3 regions of the Methylobacterium sp. NFXW15 genome follow, and region 1 is predicted to be linked to each of the others. Evidence: predicted binding sites of a transcription regulator. Region 1 holds the regulator's gene; each other region holds the start of a gene.
What was found. Region 1 encodes LexA, which represses DNA repair genes until DNA is damaged. Its sites were predicted from a motif close to TGTTCNNNNTGTGTTCNG; they were not measured.
Positions count from the first base shown of each region.

Region 2: the regulator LexA is predicted to act here: its motif matches at 5,391-5,408, upstream of J4O73_RS01225 (LexA family protein).
Region 3: the regulator LexA is predicted to act here: its motif matches at 4,601-4,618, upstream of recA (recombinase RecA).

Region 1 covers NZ_JAGEKG010000006.1:44,612-48,496, forward strand. Annotated here, with positions in the region: gene J4O73_RS14685 (OmpA family protein) at 413-1,012, shown strand; gene lexA (transcriptional repressor LexA) at 1,212-1,958, shown strand; partial or broken gene J4O73_RS14695 (ComEC/Rec2 family competence protein) at 1,952-3,295, opposite strand; gene J4O73_RS14700 (hypothetical protein) at 3,555-3,885, opposite strand, start outside.
Region 2 covers NZ_JAGEKG010000001.1:253,896-262,142, reverse strand. Annotated here, with positions in the region: gene J4O73_RS01250 (dienelactone hydrolase family protein) at 1-545, shown strand, start outside; gene J4O73_RS01245 (hypothetical protein) at 614-1,036, shown strand; gene J4O73_RS01240 (dienelactone hydrolase family protein) at 1,119-2,126, opposite strand; gene J4O73_RS01235 (DUF2235 domain-containing protein) at 2,320-3,564, opposite strand; gene J4O73_RS01230 (Y-family DNA polymerase) at 3,633-4,922, opposite strand; gene J4O73_RS01225 (LexA family protein) at 4,919-5,374, opposite strand; gene J4O73_RS01220 (DUF3987 domain-containing protein) at 5,643-6,299, shown strand; gene J4O73_RS01215 (TnsD family Tn7-like transposition protein) at 6,573-7,895, shown strand; gene J4O73_RS01210 (collagen-like protein) at 8,202-8,247, shown strand, end outside.
Region 3 covers NZ_JAGEKG010000015.1:30,250-38,496, forward strand. Annotated here, with positions in the region: gene J4O73_RS22555 (invasion associated locus b family protein) at 1-81, opposite strand, end outside; gene J4O73_RS22560 (hypothetical protein) at 208-510, opposite strand; gene argH (argininosuccinate lyase) at 608-1,999, opposite strand; gene tlpA (thiol:disulfide interchange protein TlpA) at 2,042-2,686, shown strand; gene J4O73_RS22575 (carbamoyltransferase family protein) at 2,741-4,498, shown strand; gene recA (recombinase RecA) at 4,680-5,771, shown strand; gene rpsQ (30S ribosomal protein S17) at 6,052-6,318, opposite strand; gene rpmC (50S ribosomal protein L29) at 6,329-6,544, opposite strand; gene rplP (50S ribosomal protein L16) at 6,556-6,969, opposite strand; gene rpsC (30S ribosomal protein S3) at 6,978-7,724, opposite strand; gene rplV (50S ribosomal protein L22) at 7,735-8,121, opposite strand; gene rpsS (30S ribosomal protein S19) at 8,123-8,247, opposite strand, start outside.

The DNA.
Region 1 (3,885 bases):
CTGTGACGAACAGGCTTTTAGGCCGACAGATCCATATCAAAATTTGGATTAGTAGTCGTAAATTTGGCTATTTAGTCTATAATCTACCAGATATAACAACATTATTGAGCAACTTAGTATCAAATGCAACTCTCACGGCAATCACCGGCATTATGAAATTCGGTGGCTGATACAAAAAATCTGTTTTGCGTATAATCCGTGTAGTCAGATCAAAACAACGCAACTTAATGTATCTAGAATTTTGATAACAAATTCTTTGGTTGTATCTCAAATGCGTGATGCGTCACAAAACTTACATGGATGATGCGCAGGCATAAGGGACTTACATTGCGGGAAGACGGTTCGATCGTCCCCGGCTCGCTTCTTCGGCGGTATCGTCGGCGCCGGCGGTTGGCATAGGATGTAATGGCAGTTGAGTGCGAATATTCGATATCGATATTTTCAGATCGGTTGCTATAGCATCATGATTGTGGGTCTTGTCTGTCTATTGGCGCTCATCTTTCCGTCAATGCTTCCCGCGCCGAAGGTCGACGTACCCACGCAGATCACGGTGTCGCTTGGCTCGAAGCCCAGCCAGCTGGACCGGATCCGAGCGGCCCTCGCCGAGGAGATCGCCGCCGGATCCGTGGCAGTGGAGCCGTTCGGCAGTTGGATCGCCGTGCGCATCAGCAACGGCGTCGTCTTCGCCTCCGGCGAGCCGCACGTCATACCGGCCAGTCTGGCGATCCTACGCAAAATTGCCGACGTGGTTCAGGCCGAAAAGGGGCCGGTGCGTATCGTAGGCTACACGGACGATCAGCCAATCCGGTCGGCGCGGATCTTCCGGGACAATCAGGCGCTGTCCCTCGCGCGTGCGGAGGCGGTGGCCGCCCTGATCCGCCCTGCCCTCTCGGAGACCGGACGGATCACTGTCGGCGGGCGCGGCGCGGACGAGCCGATCACCGAGAATGCGACGCCGGAAGGCCGCGCGCGCAACCGCCGTGTCGAGGTGTTGATCACCCGGCAGCCGTGAGGGCGGCCGACGGTTCGCGACGACGCTGGCAGCATCCATCCGGTCGGCGACACGCCAACGAGCGATGACACGCCGCCACCGACGAAAATCCGCCCGCCACCCTTAATGCCAAGCTTGTCTCTTGCAGAACACTTGCGGAACGCTTAACGTGTTCGCGATTTGTTTCAACGCGCCCGCCGCCATTCTGCGAGACCTGATCATGCTCACGCGTAAGCAGCTGGACCTCCTACGCTTCATCCAGCAGCGGATGCAGGAATGTGGGGTGCCGCCCTCGTTCGACGAGATGAAGGACGCTCTCGATCTCAAGTCGAAATCCGGAATCCACCGTCTGATCACCGCGCTGGAGGAGCGGGGCTTCCTGCGCCGTCTTCCCAATCGGGCGCGGGCGATCGAGGTGATCCGCCTGCCGGACGCCCTCGGGCGTGGTCCGGAGGCCGCCGAGGCTGCCGCCGCCTCGGCACCGGAGCCGCGCCGGTTTACCCCGAGCGTGGTCGAGGGCGGTCTGTCCAAGCAGCCGCCTGCCTCCCCTGCCCCGGCCCAGCCACGGGCCTACGAGGAATTCCGGGGGGTCTCGATTCCCGTCATGGGGCGGATTGCGGCGGGCACGCCCATCGCTGCCATCCAGAACCAGAGCCACTCCGTCACCATGTCGCCGGACTTCCTGGCGGGTGGCGAGCATTACGCCCTGGAGGTGCGAGGCGATTCGATGGTCGAAGCCGGCATCCTCGACGGTGACCTCGTGGTCATCCGCAAGCAGGAGACGGCCAATACCGGCGACATCATCGTCGCGCTGATCGACGATGAGGAGGCGACCCTCAAGCGTCTTCGTCGGCGCGGCTCCTCCATCGCTCTCGAAGCCGCGAACCCGGCCTACGAGACCCGCGTGCTCGGACCGGACCGGGTGCGGATCCAGGGCCGCCTCGTCAGCCTCGTGCGGCGTTACTGATCGACGGGGGACTCCCACTCCGGCGGCGTCTCCTCGGCGGGCTTTGCGGCGGGGGTGGGTCGCCAGGGTGGATGGCGTCCGGACGCATGGGCGTGGAGCGGCGCGAGGGAGCCGCCACTCAGGCTTAGCGAGGCGGCGCCCTGATCGGACAGGCGTCGCCGGTCGAGGATGAGGGGCGCTGCGCAACTCGACGGGGCCGTCAGCGCCGTGATGACGATGGCCGCGCGGGCGCAATCCTCGGGGAAGGCGCGGCTGTCCTTCACCAGCGCGATCGCCCGTCCATCCGTGAGGTGGGCGGTGCAGCCGAGGCGGTCGCAGCGGCCCGGTTGGGACGCGGCGAGGAGGTCGGCGGCCCGGCGATCGTCGCCATCGGCCTTCAGCCATTGCTCCAGAACGAAGCGCGAGGGCTTGCCGAGCAGGGTGAGGTGTCCGTCCGCGCCGCGCAGGGCAGCGCCCGTCCCCTGGCGATCGACATAGAGATCCTGCCGTTGCGGAAAGGCCGCGAGGGCGAGCCCGGCCAGGGCCGGTAGGAGGGCCAAGCGGCGCAGGCGCGAGGCGGGCAACGTGGCCAGCAGGAGCGCCGCCGCCAGCAGCAGCAGCGCCCCGGTGCCGAAGGCGGGCACCACCAGCACGGAGCGTCCGAAACCGGCGATCCATTCGGAGATGGCGAGCATCCCGGCCACCGCTTGCCCCATCACCCACCAGACGGGGTGATCGAGGGCGAAGGGATAGGCCACTGTCCCGAGCACGGCGCAGGGCATCACGACCAGTGACACGAGGGGGAGTGTCAGGGCGTTGCCGAGTACGCCGAAGGGCTGAACCGTCTGGAAATGGTAGGTCGCGAAGGGGGCTGTCGCGACCTGTGCGACGAGGGTCGTGGCCAGCGTGCCGACGATCCCCCGTGCGACGACGCCCGCCACTCGTCCGACCCGGCCTGCGCCGGGGCTGAGGAACAGCCTGCCATCGATGAGTCGTGCGCAGGCGACGAGTCCCGCCACGGCACCGAAGGACATCTGGAAGCTCGGGCCGAGCAGGGCCTCCGGTTCGCGCGCGAGGCAGACCAGGGCCGCGAGCGCGAGGTTGCGCAGGGACAGGGCGGGACGGTCCACGAGGATCGCCCCCAGCATGATGAGCGTCATGATGAGGCTGCGCTCGGCGGCGATGTCCCAGCCGGAAAAGGCACAATAGGCGGTCGCCCCCGCCATGGCCGCCCCGGCCGCGATCTTCTTGATGGGCCAGAGCAGTGCGAGGTGCGGCACCAGGGCGAGCAGGGCCCGGACGAGCCAGAACACCACGCCCGCCGCCAGCACCATGTGCAGGCCCGAGATCGACACAACAATGTTGCGTGTTGGCCGGCGATTAGGTCGCGTGGCTGAGCGTTGCGGTTGGTCGAGAGCGAGCTTCCCGTAGCCGCTGTCGTAGGTGCGCACAGGTACCGCGAGCTTCGTCGGGCTTCTGAGTTTGTGCAGGGTTGTAGGACTGCCAGCGCGAAAGCCTGCAGACCTCGCTGCCACACCCAGAAGGCGTGGCAGCGAGCTGTAACGACGCGCTACGACATGTCTTCGCAGGAAGTTGGTCAGACCGCGCGTGCTGCGGTTAGGTTGGTGAGTTTTCGTCTTGCGCCATCAAATCCAGAACTGCGAGAGCTTGGCGAAGTCGCTGGCGTGCCTCCTCAACCCGGGTAAAGGCGAACCGGTCTGCGCGACCGGCGGAGTTAAGAAACGCCTCTAGCATTTCCGGACAATGTTGGACGAGGCCGCGAAAATGATGGCCACGTGGCGCGCAAGATCCCGAAAACCAGTTTTTGACGGTCCTCTCGCCGGCTCCCGTCCATCGCGCAACCAGCTTGACTGATGCTGGGCGGTCGCCCAGCGCCCCTCTCAGCACAGTAGAAACCATCTCGGCGAACGACACCTCGTCGTTGCCA
Region 2 (8,247 bases), on a different contig from region 1:
ACGGCCCCTACGAACCCTTCGTTCCTGCAGAGGTGTTCAAGGGCGACTTCCGCGCGATCCTCGGTCCGCTGATGGCGACGACCGACAATGTGAAGGCGGCAAGGGATACCGAAGCGCTGCTCGCCTATCTCGAGACACGTCACGATGTGGCCGGCTCTTCGGTCGGGGCGGTCGGCTTCTGCATGGGCGGAGGTATGGCCCTCACGGCAGCTGGCACCTACCCGGATCGGTTCGCAGCCGTCGCCAGCTTTCACGGAGGCAATCTCGCGACGGACGAGCCCACGAGCCCCCACCGCCTCGCGCCGAAGCTGAAAGCAGAGATCTACATCGCGGCGGCTGAGAAAGATGGAAGCTACCCTCCTGAGATGGCCGAACGGCTGGAGGCGGCCCTGTCCGAGGCAAATGTGCGTTTCAAGGCGGAGACCTATCCCGCCGCGCACGGCTGGATGATGCCGGACTTCCCGGTCCACGATCACGACGAAGCCGAGCGAGGCTGGACAGCAATGCTCGCGTTGTTCGATGCCACCTTGCACCACGGTGCCTGAGCAGCGACGGTCGGAGATGACCGGCACACGGTGATTTTCGACCGTCCGCCCGACGACAAGGGGTCTCGATGAAATCGATCGCCGTCGCGTCCGTCGTGATGCTCGCATTGGCCGAACCCACGCACGCCGCTTCGTGTCAGGTGGCCGACATCCTGTTTGGCGACATCCAACTCGATATCCTGAAGAAGCCCGACTACGAGACGGCCATCGTCAGGTCGGCCACTTTCAAGGATCCGAAGAAGAACTACGATGCGCTTCTTGGTGAGATCACCGTCGACCGAGGGGGCTTCGCGATCCACGATCCCAATCAGGTGGTGGTCGGCGTGATCTCGCCCCAACTCGTCGTCGAAGGATGGGACGACGTGTGCGACAAACGCACCAAGGTCGTAATCAAACCGGTCCAGCCGGGCGTCTACATCATCCTCAGCGGCGGTAGTCCGGTAGGGACGATCAAAGGTCGTTTTCCGAAAAACAGCTTCGGGGTGAAGTGAACCCAGGCTGGGCTATGTCACTGTCGCGGCGTGCGCCCGTGGGGACCGACACTGCGACGGCGGGTCGATGCCCACAGGAGGCTCAGCGCTTCGCAAACGTCGCGTCGAGCGCCTCCGAAACGCTCTTCAGGGTTGCGACACGGGCGGCCTCGTCTGAACCAATATGTGGATCACGCTGCACGCACGGATCGGCATAGGTGAACGGCGTGTCCTTCGGCCCCTCGACGATCACGCCGTCCGCCGCCTCGTGGAGCGAACACGACCGCACCGTCTGCGCGCCCTTGGCGACCGTCGGCTGCGGCGGCCCGGCCGGATTGTCGAAGACGTGCTGCGCCCCGGGAAACACCGTGAGATCCACGTCTGCACCCGCCGCCTTTAGCCGCTCGGTGTAGGCCGCACAGCTCGCCGCCGGATTGTAGTCGTCGCCGCCGCCCCCGAACATCCGGATCGGGCTCGCGACGACAGCGGTGTCGTCCCGGAAGCGGATCGAACAGTCCGGATAGACCGGCAGGAAAATCGCCGGCGTAATCCCGGAGCGGTTCCAGGCCGCATCGAAGCGCTTAATGCTCGCGTACAGCGCCGCCTGCCCACCGCGCGAAAAGCCCATGACCGCGACGCGCGTCGGATCGACCCGGGGGTGCTTCGCGAGGACGCCGAGCGCCCGGTAGATGTCGAGGATCAGGTTCGTGCGACCCAACAGGCTCTGATCGGTGTTGACCGAGGTCAGGCCGCGACCGGTGAAGCCGTCGAGAGCGAACGTCGAAATCCCGCGCGCGCCGAGTGCCCGCTGCCAGAACTCGATGTTGCCGCTCAAGCCGCCCGAGCCATGCATCAGGATGACCGTCGGCAAGCGCTCCGTCCCCGCCTTGGCGATGCGCAGGACGCCGGTGACCGTCACGGGCTTCGCCCCTTCCGATGTGCCGGTGAGGAACTGCTTGTCGGTCAGCGTCAGGCTGTCAAACGGATGGATCTCGACGCGGGCTGCATAGCTGCCGAGGTCGGCGACGCCATCGCCTGCAGGCTCGGCGATAGCTTGGGTCAGATTACACGCCATGAGGCCAGCCGCGAGCAACAGGATCGATCGGCGCATCGCATGAACCTCCGCAAACCGCCGATCATAACGGCCGCCTACGAAGCCTGTCCGGCGAGCGATAACGAAGCTTGTGTCGCAAACGCCCCTATTGTCAGTCGGTGCGCCGTGGAGATCCGCTACGCCTCGAGGCTTGCGGGCTGCGCGCCGCAGCTGACGCAAACGACAATCCCGACAATAGGTCCGACCGCCGTCAAGCCGAAAGTGTGTGAGGTGGCATTGCGGTGATCTCGGGTACGACAGTGTGGGGATCGTGAGCCAGCACGGCCGTCGTCAGATTGGCCGGATCGACATCATGCCGCGTGCGCCAGTCGAGCAGATTCTGGGGCCGATATGCCGCGTTGGCGCGCCATCGCTCGAAAACCGAGGCATCGATCGTCTCGTTGACCGTCTCGTCGTGTCCACCCGCGAACGGACGGGGAGCCTCACCAATCTCACGATAGAACGGCTTGTGACGCTTGGCCTGCGCATAGAGCCCCCACGCGAATTCCTCGAAGCTATTCGAGATCTCGGCCCCGAGCATCTCAGGGCTCGGCTCGACCGCCCCGCGAAATGTCAGCCCGAGCCGTTCCGCCTTCTGCATCAGCCACTGCAACGGCCGCTGGGCCAGCAGGTCGCTGCGACAGCCGCCGCCGACATTCGCGTGTGCGCCCACGAACCAGCGCTGCTCGACACTCTCGATCGGGCGGGGGGCTGCGATCTTGGATGCCGGGATGTGGTCGTGAAACTTTTTCGTCCACAGGGTTGGTGCGAACGCCTCGCGGTGCTCATCGATCGCGACCGCGTGGTAGGCATTCTCGATCGGGATACGCAGACCCGTGTGAAGGAACTTGAACCCGGAGCGACTAATCCCGGGAATGTTGCCGAACGGGATGCCAAGCGCTCCGACCGTGTCCCAGACCCCAACCATCTTGATCGAGACCGGCCGCGCGTCGGAGATCATCCAACGTTCCTCGATCCCGAGCTTCGCGATGATCGAAGGCGGCATCTGCAACAGCGTGTGGATCGTCGAGACCGTGTCGTCCTTACGATACCGGTCAAATAGCTGCTTTACGCCGAGCGGTGAGCCTCGTCGCAGCAGGCCGCACTTGGCGATGAACCCTGCCAGAGAGCGGGCGGTGTACGCACCGCGGCTGAAGCCAAAAATGAAGATCTCATCGTCGGGCTCGTAGACCTCTACGAGCCACTCGTAGGCATCGGTGATCGCCCGGTCGAGGCCGTAGCCGAACATGCCGCCGCGGACCTTTTCGCCCGAACTCGTGCCAACGCCCTTGCTGTAGTAGGCGACCTGCCGCAGGCCGTCCGCGCTGCGTTCGGCACACAGCGCCTTCAGTCGCCAGACATTGGTGTTGTCGCCGACCGTGTTCCATGTGCCGTCCAGGAAGACGGCCAAGCGCTTCCGCTGCGGCGGCTGCGCCGTCTTAATGCCGTTCGTCATCAGATTTTCGGTATTCACCCTTGTACGACAAGGTTAACGCAGATCTCAAACAAGCGTTGCTTCAGATTTCACGCGCAGGCGATCGGCAAATCCGAGACCTGCGTCGTGTACCGGGGCGTGCGCATCTCGAACTTCGTATTCCACTCGCGTTTGGTCGCGACACCGGCTCGGGCAGGCACGACTGATCCGCGGCCCCACCGGGCGTTACACGCATCGAGCGCTGCCATCAGCGTCCCCGACCGCTCCCGGTCGAGCCGCCCGATTAGCGCCCGGGGGCTCTCGGCCAGCGGGACCAGATCGGTGGTGATCACCCCGGCCTTGGAGTAGCGCCATGGGATTACCCCCTGCTCACGCCATGTCTTGGCGACGCCGTAGGTCGCGGTCTTGATCAGGGCGAGGCTGTCGTTCGTCGCCTCGGGCAGGGTCACGACCGTCGAGACCGCGCGCATCGGGTCGCCGCGGTCGTGCTCACTGGTATGATAGAAGACCGTGACCTGATCCGTGCCGAGCCCGTCCCGGCGCAGCTTCTCGCCGAGCCGCGACGCGTGGGCCGCGACCGCCTCGTCCAACGTCTCCCGGTCTGTCACCCGGCCAGAGAACGACCGGGTGACCGCACAGCCCTTGCGGCGCGCCGGGACCAGTTCCAGCGGCAGGCAGGCTGTGCCGCGCAGCTCGTGGATGATGCGCTCGCCCACCACCGTCAGCGCCTTGCGCACGGGCCGAGGGTCTAGATCGCGAAGATCCGCGACGCTGTCGACGCCCATCGCCTCGAGCTTGGCGAGCGACGCCCGGCCGATGCCCCAGAGCTCGCCGACGTGGATCCGGCAGAGCCAGTGGTCGTATTGGACCGGATCGGTCAGATCGCAGACGCCGTTCAGGGCGGGCACCGTCTTGGCGATGTGGTTGGCGAGCTTCGCTAGGGTCTTCGTCGGCCCGAGCCCGACGCAGGTCGGGATGCCCGTCCAGGCGCGCACCGTCGCACGGAGATCCTGGGCCATCGCCAGCCGGTCGCGCTCGCGCACGTCCGAGAGATCCAGAAAACTCTCGTCGATGGAGTAGATCTCCACGTCGCGGGCGAAGTCGCGATACACCGCGTTCGCCCGAGCCGACATGTCGCCGTAGAGCGTGTAGTTCGACGAGAACACGCGCACGCCCTGGGCATGGCACATCTCCCGGATCTTGAACCAGGGATCGCCCATCTTGATGCCGAGCGCCTTGGCCTCGGCGGTCCGAGCGATGGCGCAGCCGTCGTTGTTCGACAGCACGATCACCGGGACCCGGGCGAGCTTCGGGTCGAACACGCGCTCGCACGAGCAATAGAAGCTGTTGCCGTCGATGAGCGCGATCGCGCGGGTCATCGCTTGAGCGCGGCCTTGGCGGTGTGCCAGCGGATCGTGAACCGCACGACACCCCAGATCACGCCGTCGGACAGATCGTCGACCGCGAACACCGGGAGGTCGCGGTTCTCGAAGGCCAGCCAGGCGCGTTTGCCGTCCTCGCGATAGCGTTTGACTGACATCTCCCCGTCGATAGCCGCGACAACGACGCTGCCGTCGCTCGGCGTCAGGCTACGGTCGACGCAGGCGAGGTCGCCGTCGAAGATCCCGGCTCCGCGCATGCTGTCGCCGGCGATCCGCCACAGGAAGGTCGCCGGCGGGTTCGGCGCGAGCCAGCGCGGCAGTTCGAGCGCGCCCTCCAGGAAGTCGTCGGCCGGCGACGGGAAGCCCGCGCACAGGCTCTGGCCGATCAGCGGGATCCGCACCGCGTCGGGGCCGCCGGGCTGAAGTTCTTCGATCCGTGCGACGGCCATTGCGCCTCTCCCTTTCTGGAACAGAACGCGAACAAATGCGCTGCCGGTTCCAAGCGAGGCAAGGCGGTCGGCGCGGCGAAAATTTCGGTCTGGGGACGGCTGTGGACAACTCGTGGCGAGCGATGACGCGCAGACGGCTACAAGGTCGCGACCATTACGCCGATCCGGCCGACGATTGCGACTATAGCTCTGGCGTGTGTCGCGTGGACCGTCACGGTAGAGCGAGACACAGCTGAAGGCCGACGACGAGGGCGCGCTCGCCGCCTTCATGGCGCTCGATCAGCTCGATGCCGCCGATCCAGAAACCGGTGTCCGGCCCCGCCCTCTGGGCGAGCCGAAGCGCATTTCCTGTTCGCCCGCGGCCACAGATCTGCTCGAAGCCTACGGACAGGCCGTGATGGATCGGTGCGAGAACGCGTCCGCGTGGTACGCGTCGACCGTCAACAAGGCACCCGGCTTAGCCTTGCGGCTCAGTCTCGTTCTCACCTACCTCCGCTGGAGCGTCGAAGGCGACACAGCTGAACCACAGGAGATTGACGCTGCCAATATGCAGCGCGCGATCACCCTCATGGATGAATATTTCTTGCCTCAAGCCGAGCGCGTTCGTGACTGCGCTTCTCTGGGCGATGCCGAAAACGATGCCCGGGCCTTGATCGCTCTGATCCGCAAGCTCGGCCTCGATCGCGTGACTGGCCGTATGATCCATCGCATCGCCAGCGGACGTCTGGCCGATACTCGCATCCGCAAGGCTGCGTTCGATGTCCTCGTCGATGCAGGCCTCCTGCGCGAGGCATTCACCCGAAAAGGAAAAACGGCAGGGCGTCAGAAGGAATGGTACCTCGTCCATCCGCTCGTCTTGGGCAATCAGGCGACCTCCGAAGAGGATAACCCGACGTCCGGACCGTCGACGGAGCGCGCTGCATAGATTGCGACACATGTGGCCGAGGCACGCCGTCGGCTCCTCGGTCACATCCATCAAGATTTCTGCCGGTGGGCAAGTCGACACTCCGATCGACCTGCTCGGAACTGTCGTAGCCAACCGTTGAAGACTGGCCCCAGGCGGCGTTGAAAAACGACGCGACACCTTCGCAAGATCATACCGTGCAGCCGACAGTTCCTGCGCTGCAACTTGCCCAGCCAGTCGTCCTCCTTTCGCAAATAATCGCAGCGCGGGACATTCATCCAGGGGGACAGGTTCATGCCTCAGCAACTGTCACTGACACAATTTCCCCAACCCTATCCCGATGAGTTGCTCTATAGCGTCGTCGCCCGCTACGTTCGCAGAGCGGGCCTGAGAAACATCAATACGATCAATGCGAACCTGTTTGGCTTTAATCACAATGGAAATGTGATAGACCTTCCAAGCGGAATCGCGGCGATCGCGTCTGTCATACCAGCGGGACAGCAGATCTCAGCTGATAAAATTATCGCTGACCACACGCTCTTTAATTTTCACACCGCGTATGCGGACAGCGCGTATCGCCAGAAAGTCTTCGACGACATGCTGGCATCCGTAGCCCCCGACAAACGGATCGCCCTTCGACGAAAGACCCTGATTGAGGCGACAAAATACCTTCGGTTCTGCCCAGCTTGTCAAAGCGACATGATCGCGACATTCGGCGAGGCCTACTGGCGTCGTGATCACCAGTTGGCGCACGTCGTCGTATGCCCCACGCACCGCGTCGCTCTGAGCGACAGCACAATCGAGCTCCAGGCGCGCTCGTCGCTCTATTATCGAGCCGACGATACTTCCTGCCCTACAAACGCACCCCCGGTCATCGACGATTTGTCCGACATTGAAATCAATATCTTGTGCCGCATCGCAGACCGCAGCAAGCAACTGTCGCAAAGCGTCCAAAAAGATCATCCCGAACTCGATATTCGTGCTTTTTACCTTGATTCGCTCTGGCGTAAGGGTTTCTTTCGCGCTCAAAAGCAGATTAACAAGGAATTTCTCGGGATCGTCCTGCAAGATTACCTCGCTGATTTGGCGCGAGTTTGGCCATGTGTAGGTGATGACACTGACGATCCGCCAACCTGGGCTCTATCGTTGCTCAAGAAGCAAGGCTTTAACACGCCGACTGTCTATCACATTCTGTTTCAAGATTTTCTCGAGCAGCAGCCGGATGTAAGGGCTTCACAGGGACGCATCGATCGCAAACCTAAGCCCAAAGAAGCGGACATCGGCGGAAAGCCTTGGAAGTGCTACAATCCGCTGATCTCCGATCCAGCACACGCTGACGTCCGAGTCGCCCATGTTCGCTATGCCGGACCGGATCTGCTCATTCGCTTTCGCTGTGCTTGCGAGTACGAATACATTAGGAGAAAGAAGCCGGACGGAACGTTCACAAAGGCGACGTTCTTCAATTTTGGCAAGAGCTTGATCCCCCATATCGAGCAAGCGGTGCGAGAGGGATGGGCTCTGAAGAAAACGGCACGACTGGCAGGTTCAAACCCCAAAACACTTCTGAGGCAAGCTGAAAAACTCGGAATCGCCAATCTGCCGACGGCGAAGGGGTAACGAGGTGTGCGAGCTATCGGACCGATGCGGCACGTGCGTTCGTTCTAAAGTCGGGTGAAAATCGCAGGCCGTTTGACCCGACTTTATTTTCACGGTGTCGCGAGCAAGGAGGGCGAACGTGTCCGTTTCACCCGACTTTGAGCTGGATTTCAGGCAGGAAACGACGGCTTTTGGGGGGTGTTTTCACCCGACTCTTTTTGCCAGGTACACGGGTAGAACTACTGACTTTGCAATTGACCATGCGCGGGGCGAGACGCCAATGTCCGCCCCGCCGCCCGACCGGCGCGGCATTCTTTCGGGTAGAGCATGCGCGCAGCCCTCGTCCTGCCGATCCTGTTTGGTCTCGCGGCTC
Region 3 (8,247 bases), on a different contig from region 1:
GCCCGTCATCGTCTCCGGCGGTGAGGCACAGGCGAGCAGAGCGAGGAGGCCGACCGGAAACAGAGGGGAGACGCGGACCATATTCATTCCCTGCAGGCGTCGGCTTGGCCGAGCTGTGCCGTTAGGGATCGATTAATGAACCCCGCTTGGGACGACAGCAAGGCGTGCGGCGGCCTGCGCCGTGGACTGTTCAGCCCTCGGCGTACACTAGACGGCGCGCAGCTCGGGCGCGCCGAGTTCGGCCGCGCGAAGCTCAGCGGCGGCCACGGCCGGGGCGACGAGGACGGGCGAGACGTCATCCGCCTCGATCTGCGCTTCTACCTGAACGACGGGAGGAGCGGCGCGGCGCCGGGGCGGATCGTTGTAGGGGGTGTTGTAGCCCTTGCGAACGGCGGCCCAGTAGGCCTCGCGAGACAGGTCGGTGCCGACCAGGGCGGCATCAATGACCGCGCTGGCATGGGCGGCGAGATCGGCAACCTCTTCGGGCTTCATCCAACTCTCGATCGACATGCGTGTGGTCTCTCCGGTCGCGCGAATGACCCCGTAACGCAACGCACCTAGCTAGACGGTGAACGCGCCACCGCCCAGCTGGTTGCAGCGCATCATCTTACCGTGAGGCACCGTCCAGACGTTCGATCCAGGCCTTGGCCTGGCTTCGGACGTTGTCGGGCGCCGTACCCCCATAGCTTGTGCGGCTGGCCACCGAATTCTCGACGCCGAGAACCGCATAGACGGCCTCGGTGATCTGCGGCTCGGCCTCCTGCATCTCAGCGAGCGACAGCTCTTCGAGCCCGACACCCTTGGCCGCTGCCGCCCCGACCAGACGGCCGGTGACGTGGTGCGCCTGCCGGAACGGCATGCCGAGCTCGCGCACCAGCCAATCCGCGAGATCGGTGGCGGTGCTGAAGCCGGAGCCTGCCGCGCGGGCCAGGGTCTCCGTCGCCGGCTCGAGGTCCTTCACCATGCCGGTCATGGCCGCGAGACAGAGCGAGAGGGCCTGGAGAGCATCGAAGGTGCCTTCCTTGTCCTCCTGCATGTCCTTCGAATAGGCGAGCGGCAGGCCCTTCATGACGATGAGCAGGCCGGTGAGCGCACCGATGATGCGCCCCGCCTTGGCGCGCACCAGTTCCGCCGCGTCCGGGTTACGCTTCTGCGGCATGATCGAGGAGCCGGTCGTGTAGCCGTCCGAGAGCTTCACGAAGCCGAACTGCGCCGAGGTCCACACCACCAGTTCCTCCGCGAAGCGCGAGAGGTGCACGGCGCAGATCGAGGCGGCGGACAGGGCTTCCAGGGCGAAGTCCCGGTCGGCCACCGAATCGAGGGAATTCGCCGTCGGCCGGTCGAAGCCGAGCGCCGCCGCCGTGGCGTGCCGGTCGATCGGGAACGATGTGCCCGCCAGCGCCGCCGCGCCGAGGGGGCATTCGTTCAGCCGCGCCCTCGCATCGCGGAACCGGCCCCGGTCGCGGGCCAGCATCTCGACATAGGCGAGACAATGATGCCCGAAGGTCACCGGCTGGGCGGATTGCAGGTGCGTGAAGCCCGGCATCACCGTTCCGGCATGGGCGAGCGCCTTCTCGGCCAGCGCCCGCTGCAAGCCCGCGGCCTGCTCATCGAGGGAATCGAGGGTGTCGCGCACCCAGAGCTTCATGTCGGTGGCGACCTGATCGTTGCGCGAGCGCGCCGTGTGCAGGCGTCCAGCGCCCGGCCCGACGATCTCGGTCAGGCGGCTCTCGACGGACATGTGGATGTCTTCGAGCTCGCGCTTGAACACGAAACTCCCCGCCTCGATCTCGTCGCGGACGGTCTTGAGCCCAACCTCGATCGCGGCCACATCGTCGGCGGGCAGGATCCCCGCCTTGCCCAGCATGGCGACATGCGCCAGCGAGCCGCGGATATCCTGGGGCGCGAGGCGCTTGTCGAACCCGATGGAGGCGTTGATCTCCTCCATGATCTCGGCGGGGCCGCTCGCGAAGCGCCCGCCCCACATCCGGTTGCTCATGTCGATCCTTCCGCGCCGCGCCGTTTCACAGAGGCAAGCCTGATGCCCCATCGCAATGGTCTCATCGCGGGCGCCTGCATCGCGGCGCTCGGTCTTGCCGGGTTTGCCCTATACGGGAGCGGTCTCGTGGGCGGCAACGGGGGAGTGGCCTCTGGGCCCTGCGCGGGCGCTGCTCCGGCGGTCGCCCGTGTCGAGGCCGCCGCGAAGGGCGAAGTCGCGGGGATGCAGAGACCGAAGACGATCAAACCCGTGCCGGACATCGCCTTCAAGGGGCCGGACGGCGCCGACACGAGCTTGGCTGCCATGAAGGGGCGCACGCTCCTCGTGAACCTGTGGGCGACTTGGTGCGCCCCGTGCAAGGCCGAGATGCCGGCCCTCGATCGGCTACAAGGCGCCCTGGGGGCCAAGGATTTCGAGGTGGTGGCCATCAATGTCGACACCCGCAACCTCGACAAGCCGCCGCAATGGCTGAAGCAGGCGGGCATCAGCCATCTCGCCTTCTACGCCGATCCGGGCGGACGTGTCCTGCCCGTGGTTCAGAACCACGCCGAATCGGCTGGGTTGCCCACCACGATGCTGATCGACGGCGCGGGCTGCACGGTGGGCGTCATGAAAGGCGCGGCGGAATGGTCGAGCCCGGACGGACTGGCGTTGATCCGCGCCGCCCTCGGCCGTCCGGCCACCTGAGCGAAAGACCACCTCCCGTTGATCGCGCCGCGCGTGCGGGCTAACGCCAAGGCGATGCGGTTCTATCTCGGTCTCGCGACCACCTTCCACGATCCGGCCCTCGCTCTGGTGGGGCCGGACGGCACGCTGCTCTTCGCCGAGGCGACGGAGCGCTTCCTGCAATATAAGCGGGCGCCCAATTGCGAGCCCGATGCCCCGGCACGGATCGCGCCACTGCTGCGCGAACATGTGCCGGAGGGCTCCGAGATCGTGGTCGCCTCGACCTGGGGCGAGCAATTCAGCGGCTTCTTGCGGGGACAGGCCCAGGCCGGGACCTTCGATCTCCCGGTGTTGGCCGCACATCCGGTCGATCTCAACGGCTCCTTCGTGCCGGAGCAGGCCGAGCGGGTGTTCATCGCCGACCTCCATCTCGCGCAGGCGCGGGCGGGCCTCGGCACGCTGCTCGCGCTGACGCAGGACGTGCGCACCGGTGGGCGCCCGCCCCGCGCGCAGGTTGTCGGCCAGCGGCGCTACCCGCACCATCTCTGCCACGCCGCCTACGGCCTGTGGGGCAGCCCCTTCACGGAGGCCACCTCCCTCACCGTCGACGGCATGGGCGAGACCGGTGCCTCTGCGATTCACCGCCTGAAGGACGGGCGGATCGAAGAGGTGAAGCGCCATCGCGGGCGGGGCTCGCTCGGCTTCCTCTATGGCCTCATCACCGACCTCGCCGGCTTCGATCAGGTGAAGGGCGAGGAGTGGAAGATCATGGGGCTCGCCCCCTATGGTCGGCCCGATCCCGAACTGGCCGCGATCCTCGCCCGCCTCTGCCGGGTGGAGGGCACGCGCCTGCGCTTTGCCGATGCGGACACGATCCGTGGCGTCGCCGCGGAACTCCTCGCGCGGCGTCCCGCCGACGCCCTGGAGGTCGGCTGGGCCGATCTCGCCCGCTGCGGGCAGGATCTGTTCGGCACGCTGATGGATGCCCTCGTCGCCGAGGCTCACGCCCTCGCTCCGTCCGAGAACCTCGTGATCGCGGGCGGCTGTGGGCTGAACTCGTCCTATAACGGCCGGGTCCTCGGTCGCTCGCCCTTCAGCCGACTGCATGTGCCCTCCGCTCCCGCGGATGACGGCAACGCGGTCGGCGCGGCCTGGCTCGCTTTCCAGGAGGACCATCCCGAATGGTCCGGCCCGCCGCAGGACGCACGGCCGCTTACTCCCTATCTCGGCGCCAAGGTCTCGACAGCGGCGATGGAGCGGCTGGCCGAACACGAGCCCCGCGCCCGCAAGCTCGGCCATGGCGCCGTGACGCGTGAAGCCGCACGCATCCTCGCGGCAGGCGGTCTCGTCGGCTGGGTGCAGGGCGCGGCGGAGTTCGGCCCACGGTCGCTCGGCAATCGGTCGATCCTGGCCGATCCTCGCCCGGCAGGCGCAAAGGACGCCTTGAACGCCAAGGTCAAGTACCGCGAGGCGTTCCGCCCCTTCGCCCCCTCCATCCTGGCGGCGGCAGGACCCGACTGGTTCGAGGATTTCGCCGACAGCCCCTACATGGAGCGCACGCTGGTCTGGAGGGAGAGCGTGCGGGACAAGGTGCCCGCCGTCGTCCACGAGGACGGCACCGGACGCCTTCAGACCGTCACCGCGGCCCGTAATCCAGCCTATGCCGCCCTCATCGAGGCCTTCCGCGAACTCACCGGCGTGCCAGTGCTGCTGAACACCAGCTTCAACGTGATGGGCAAACCGATCCTCCACACGGCGGAAGATGCCATTCTCATGTTCTACACGACCGGCCTCGACGCCCTGGTCGTCGAAGACTGGATCGTGGTGAAATAGCCCATCGGCGCATCCGCAGCGCGAACCCAAACCGCCCGGCTCAACGCCGGGTGGAATCATCCCCGCCGAAGCCGCAGCAGCGCATTCCTGCCCTTGCCGAATGAGAACAAATCAAGTACGAAATCCATCCGGCGGGCGCGTTGTGATCGGCGCCCTTCCTCTCCATAAGGAGCATCGCCAGATGGCCCAGCCCGCGCTGAAAGTGGTGGATATGCCCCCCGCAGATAAGGACAAGTCGAAGGCGATCGACGCCGCCCTCTCACAGATCGAGCGGGCCTTCGGCAAAGGCTCGATCATGCGCCTCGGCAAGAACGACAAGGTGCAGGAGGTCGAGGTGGTCTCAACCGGCTCGCTCGGCCTCGACATCGCCCTCGGCGTCGGTGGCCTGCCGCGCGGTCGCGTGATCGAGGTGTACGGCCCGGAATCCTCGGGCAAGACCACGCTCGCCCTGCACACGATTGCCGAGGCCCAGAAGAAGGGTGGCGTCTGCGCCTTCGTGGATGCCGAGCACGCCCTCGATCCGGTTTACGCCCGCAAGCTGGGCGTGAACCTCGATGATCTTTTGATCTCGCAGCCCGACACGGGTGAGCAGGCCCTTGAGATCACCGATACACTGGTGCGCTCCGGCGCCATCGACGTGCTCGTGGTCGACTCGGTCGCGGCACTGACGCCGCGCGCCGAGATCGAGGGCGAGATGGGCGAGAGCCAGCCGGGCCTCCAGGCCCGCCTGATGAGCCAAGCCCTGCGTAAGCTGACCGGCTCGATCTCGCGCTCGAACTGCATGGTCATCTTCATCAACCAGATCCGTATGAAGATCGGCGTGATGTACGGCTCACCGGAGACCACGACGGGTGGTAACGCCCTGAAGTTCTACGCTTCCGTTCGCCTCGACATCCGCCGCGTCTCGACCCTCAAGGAGCGGGACGAAGCCATCGGCAATCAGGTCCGCGTGAAGGTGGTGAAGAACAAGGTCGCCCCGCCGTTCAAGCAGGTCGAGTTCGACATCATGTTCGGTGAAGGCATCTCGAAGGTCGGCGAGCTGATCGATCTCGGCGTGAAGGCCGGTATCGTCGAGAAGTCGGGTGCGTGGTTCTCCCATGACAGCCAACGCCTCGGCCAAGGCCGCGAGAACTCCAAGGGCTTCCTGCGGGACAATCCGGCGATCGCCGCGAAGATCGAGGGCATGATTCGCCAGAATTCCGGCCTCGTTGCCGAGAAGATCCTCGAAAACGCGAAGCCGACCGAGGACGATCTGGACCCCGGCGAGGCGTAAGCTTTACCACCCCGCCAAAGTAAGCACGGCCCCGGAGCGATCCGGGGCCGTTTCCGTTTGGGGCATACAACAGATCGTCATTGCGAGCGCAGCGAAGCAATCCAGGGCAGCGGGACGCTTCGAGACAGTGCGGCCCCCTGAAATGCCCCGCTTTCACGGGCCATCACGACAGCCGCGAACCCGAACCCCAAACGCAAAACGGCGAAGCGATCCCGTGAGGGATCGCTTCGCCGTGAAAGAACGGAGGAAGAGCGAGGTCGAGCGTAAAGCCCGACCCGCCTCAGGCGGCTTCGCCGGCCTCGGTCGACGGGGCGGCTTCGCCCTCGACGAGCTTCCAGGTCTTCAGCTTGGAGAAGGGACGGCACTCTTCGATGAACACCGTCTGCCCGACCTTGGCCGCATTGGCCTCGTCGTGCGCGTGGTAATTCTTCGAACGGCGGACGGTCTTCTTCATCACCGGGTGGGTGAAGCGGCGCTCCACCTTCACGACGATGGTCTTCTCGCCCTTGTCGCTGACGACGGTGCCCTGCAGGACGCGCTTCGGCATGGTCTTCTCCTCAGGCCTTGGCGGACGCGAGCGTCTGCTGACGCTGCAGCGTACGCACCCGGGCGATGTCCCGCCGCACCTCACGGATGCGGGAAACGTTCTCGAGCTGGCCGGTGGCACCCTGGAAGCGCAGGTTGAACTGCTCCTTCTTCAGGTTCACCAGCTCGTCGGCGAGCTGATCGGCGGAGAGCGCCTTCAGGTCGGCGTGGCGTTGGGTGGTCTTCACGAACGATCTCCTTAGTCGGCGATGCGCGTGATGATGCGGGTCCGCACCGGGAGCTTCGCCGCGCCGAGGCGCAGGGCCTCGCGGGCGATCTCGGCGGCGACGCCGTCGACCTCGAACATGATACGGCCGGGGTGGATACGCGCGGCCCAGTAGTCCGGCGCACCCTTACCCGAGCCCATGCGGACTTCGGTCGGCTTGGTGGAGACCGGCACGTCCGGGAAAACCCGGATCCAGACACGGCCCTGGCGCTTCATCTCGCGCGTGATGGCGCGGCGGGCGGCTTCGATCTGGCGGGCGGTGACGCGCTCGGGCTCCATCGCCTTCAGGCCGAACTGCCCGAAGTTCAGGTCGAAGCCGCCCTTGGCCGCACCGTGGATGCGGCCCTTGAACTGCTTGCGGAACTTGGTCTTCTTGGGTTGCAGCATGGCTTACCTCACGCGTGCTCGCGCTCGCGACGCGGGCGGTCACGACCACCCTCACCGTCGCGCTCGCGGCGCCCGCCGGAGCGGCCGCCCTCTTCCTGGGCCTTCTTATCCTGGGCCATCGGATCGTGCTCAAGGATCTCGCCCTTGAACACCCACACCTTGATACCGCAGGTGCCGTAGGTCGTGAACGCCGTAGCGGTCCCGTAATCCACGTCCGCACGCAGCGTGTGCAGCGGAACGCGACCCTCGCGGTACCATTCCTGGCGGGCGATCTCGGCACCGCCGAGACGGCCGGAGCAGTTGATCCGGATACCCTCGGCACCCAGACGCATGGCCGACTGCACGGCGCGCTTCATGGCGCGACGGAAGGCGACGCGACGCTCGAGCTGCTGGGCGATCGAGTCGGCCACCAGGGTGGCATCGATCTCGGGCTTGCGCACCTCGACGATATTGATGGTCACGTCGGCCTTGGTCATCGTGCCGACGAGCTTGCGCAGCTTCTCGATATCCGCGCCCTTCTTGCCGATCACCACGCCCGGACGACCCGAGTGAATGGTGACGCGGCACTTCCGGTGCGGACGCTCGATGACGATCTTGGAGACCGCCGCCTGCTTGAGCTGCTTGGTCAGGGCGGCGCGGATCGCGACGTCCTCATGCATGAGCTTCGCGTATTCGCCCTTGTTGGCGAACCAGCGGGAGTCCCAGGTCCGGTTGATGCCGAGCCGGAGACCGATCGGGTTGACTTTCTGACCCATCAGATCCTCCTCACGCCGCTTCCGCCGCGCGGACTTCCCGAACCACGATGGTGAGGTTCGAGAACGGCTTCAGAATGCGCGCGCCGCGGCCGCGGGCACGGGCGTGGAAACGCTTCAGGACCAGCGCCTTGCCCACGAAGGCTTGGCTGACGATGAGATCATCGACATCCAGATCGTGGTTGTTCTCGGCGTTGGCGATCGCGCTTTCGAGGCACTTCTTCACATCGGTCGCGATGCGCTTGCGGGAGAACTGGAGGTCGGCAAGCGCCGCCTCGACCTTCTTCCCACGGATGAGCTGCGCCACGAGGTTCAGCTTCTGCGGGGAAACGCGCAGCATGCGCGCCACCGCCTTGGCCTCGTTCTCGGGGAGCGCGCGGGGGGTAGCCTGCTTGCCCATATCAGCGCCTCTTCGCCTTCTTGTCGGCCGCGTGGCCGGGGAAGGTGCGGGTCGGCGAGAACTCGCCGAACTTGTGGCCGACCATTTCCTCGGTAACGTAGACCGGAATGTGCTTCTGGCCGTTGT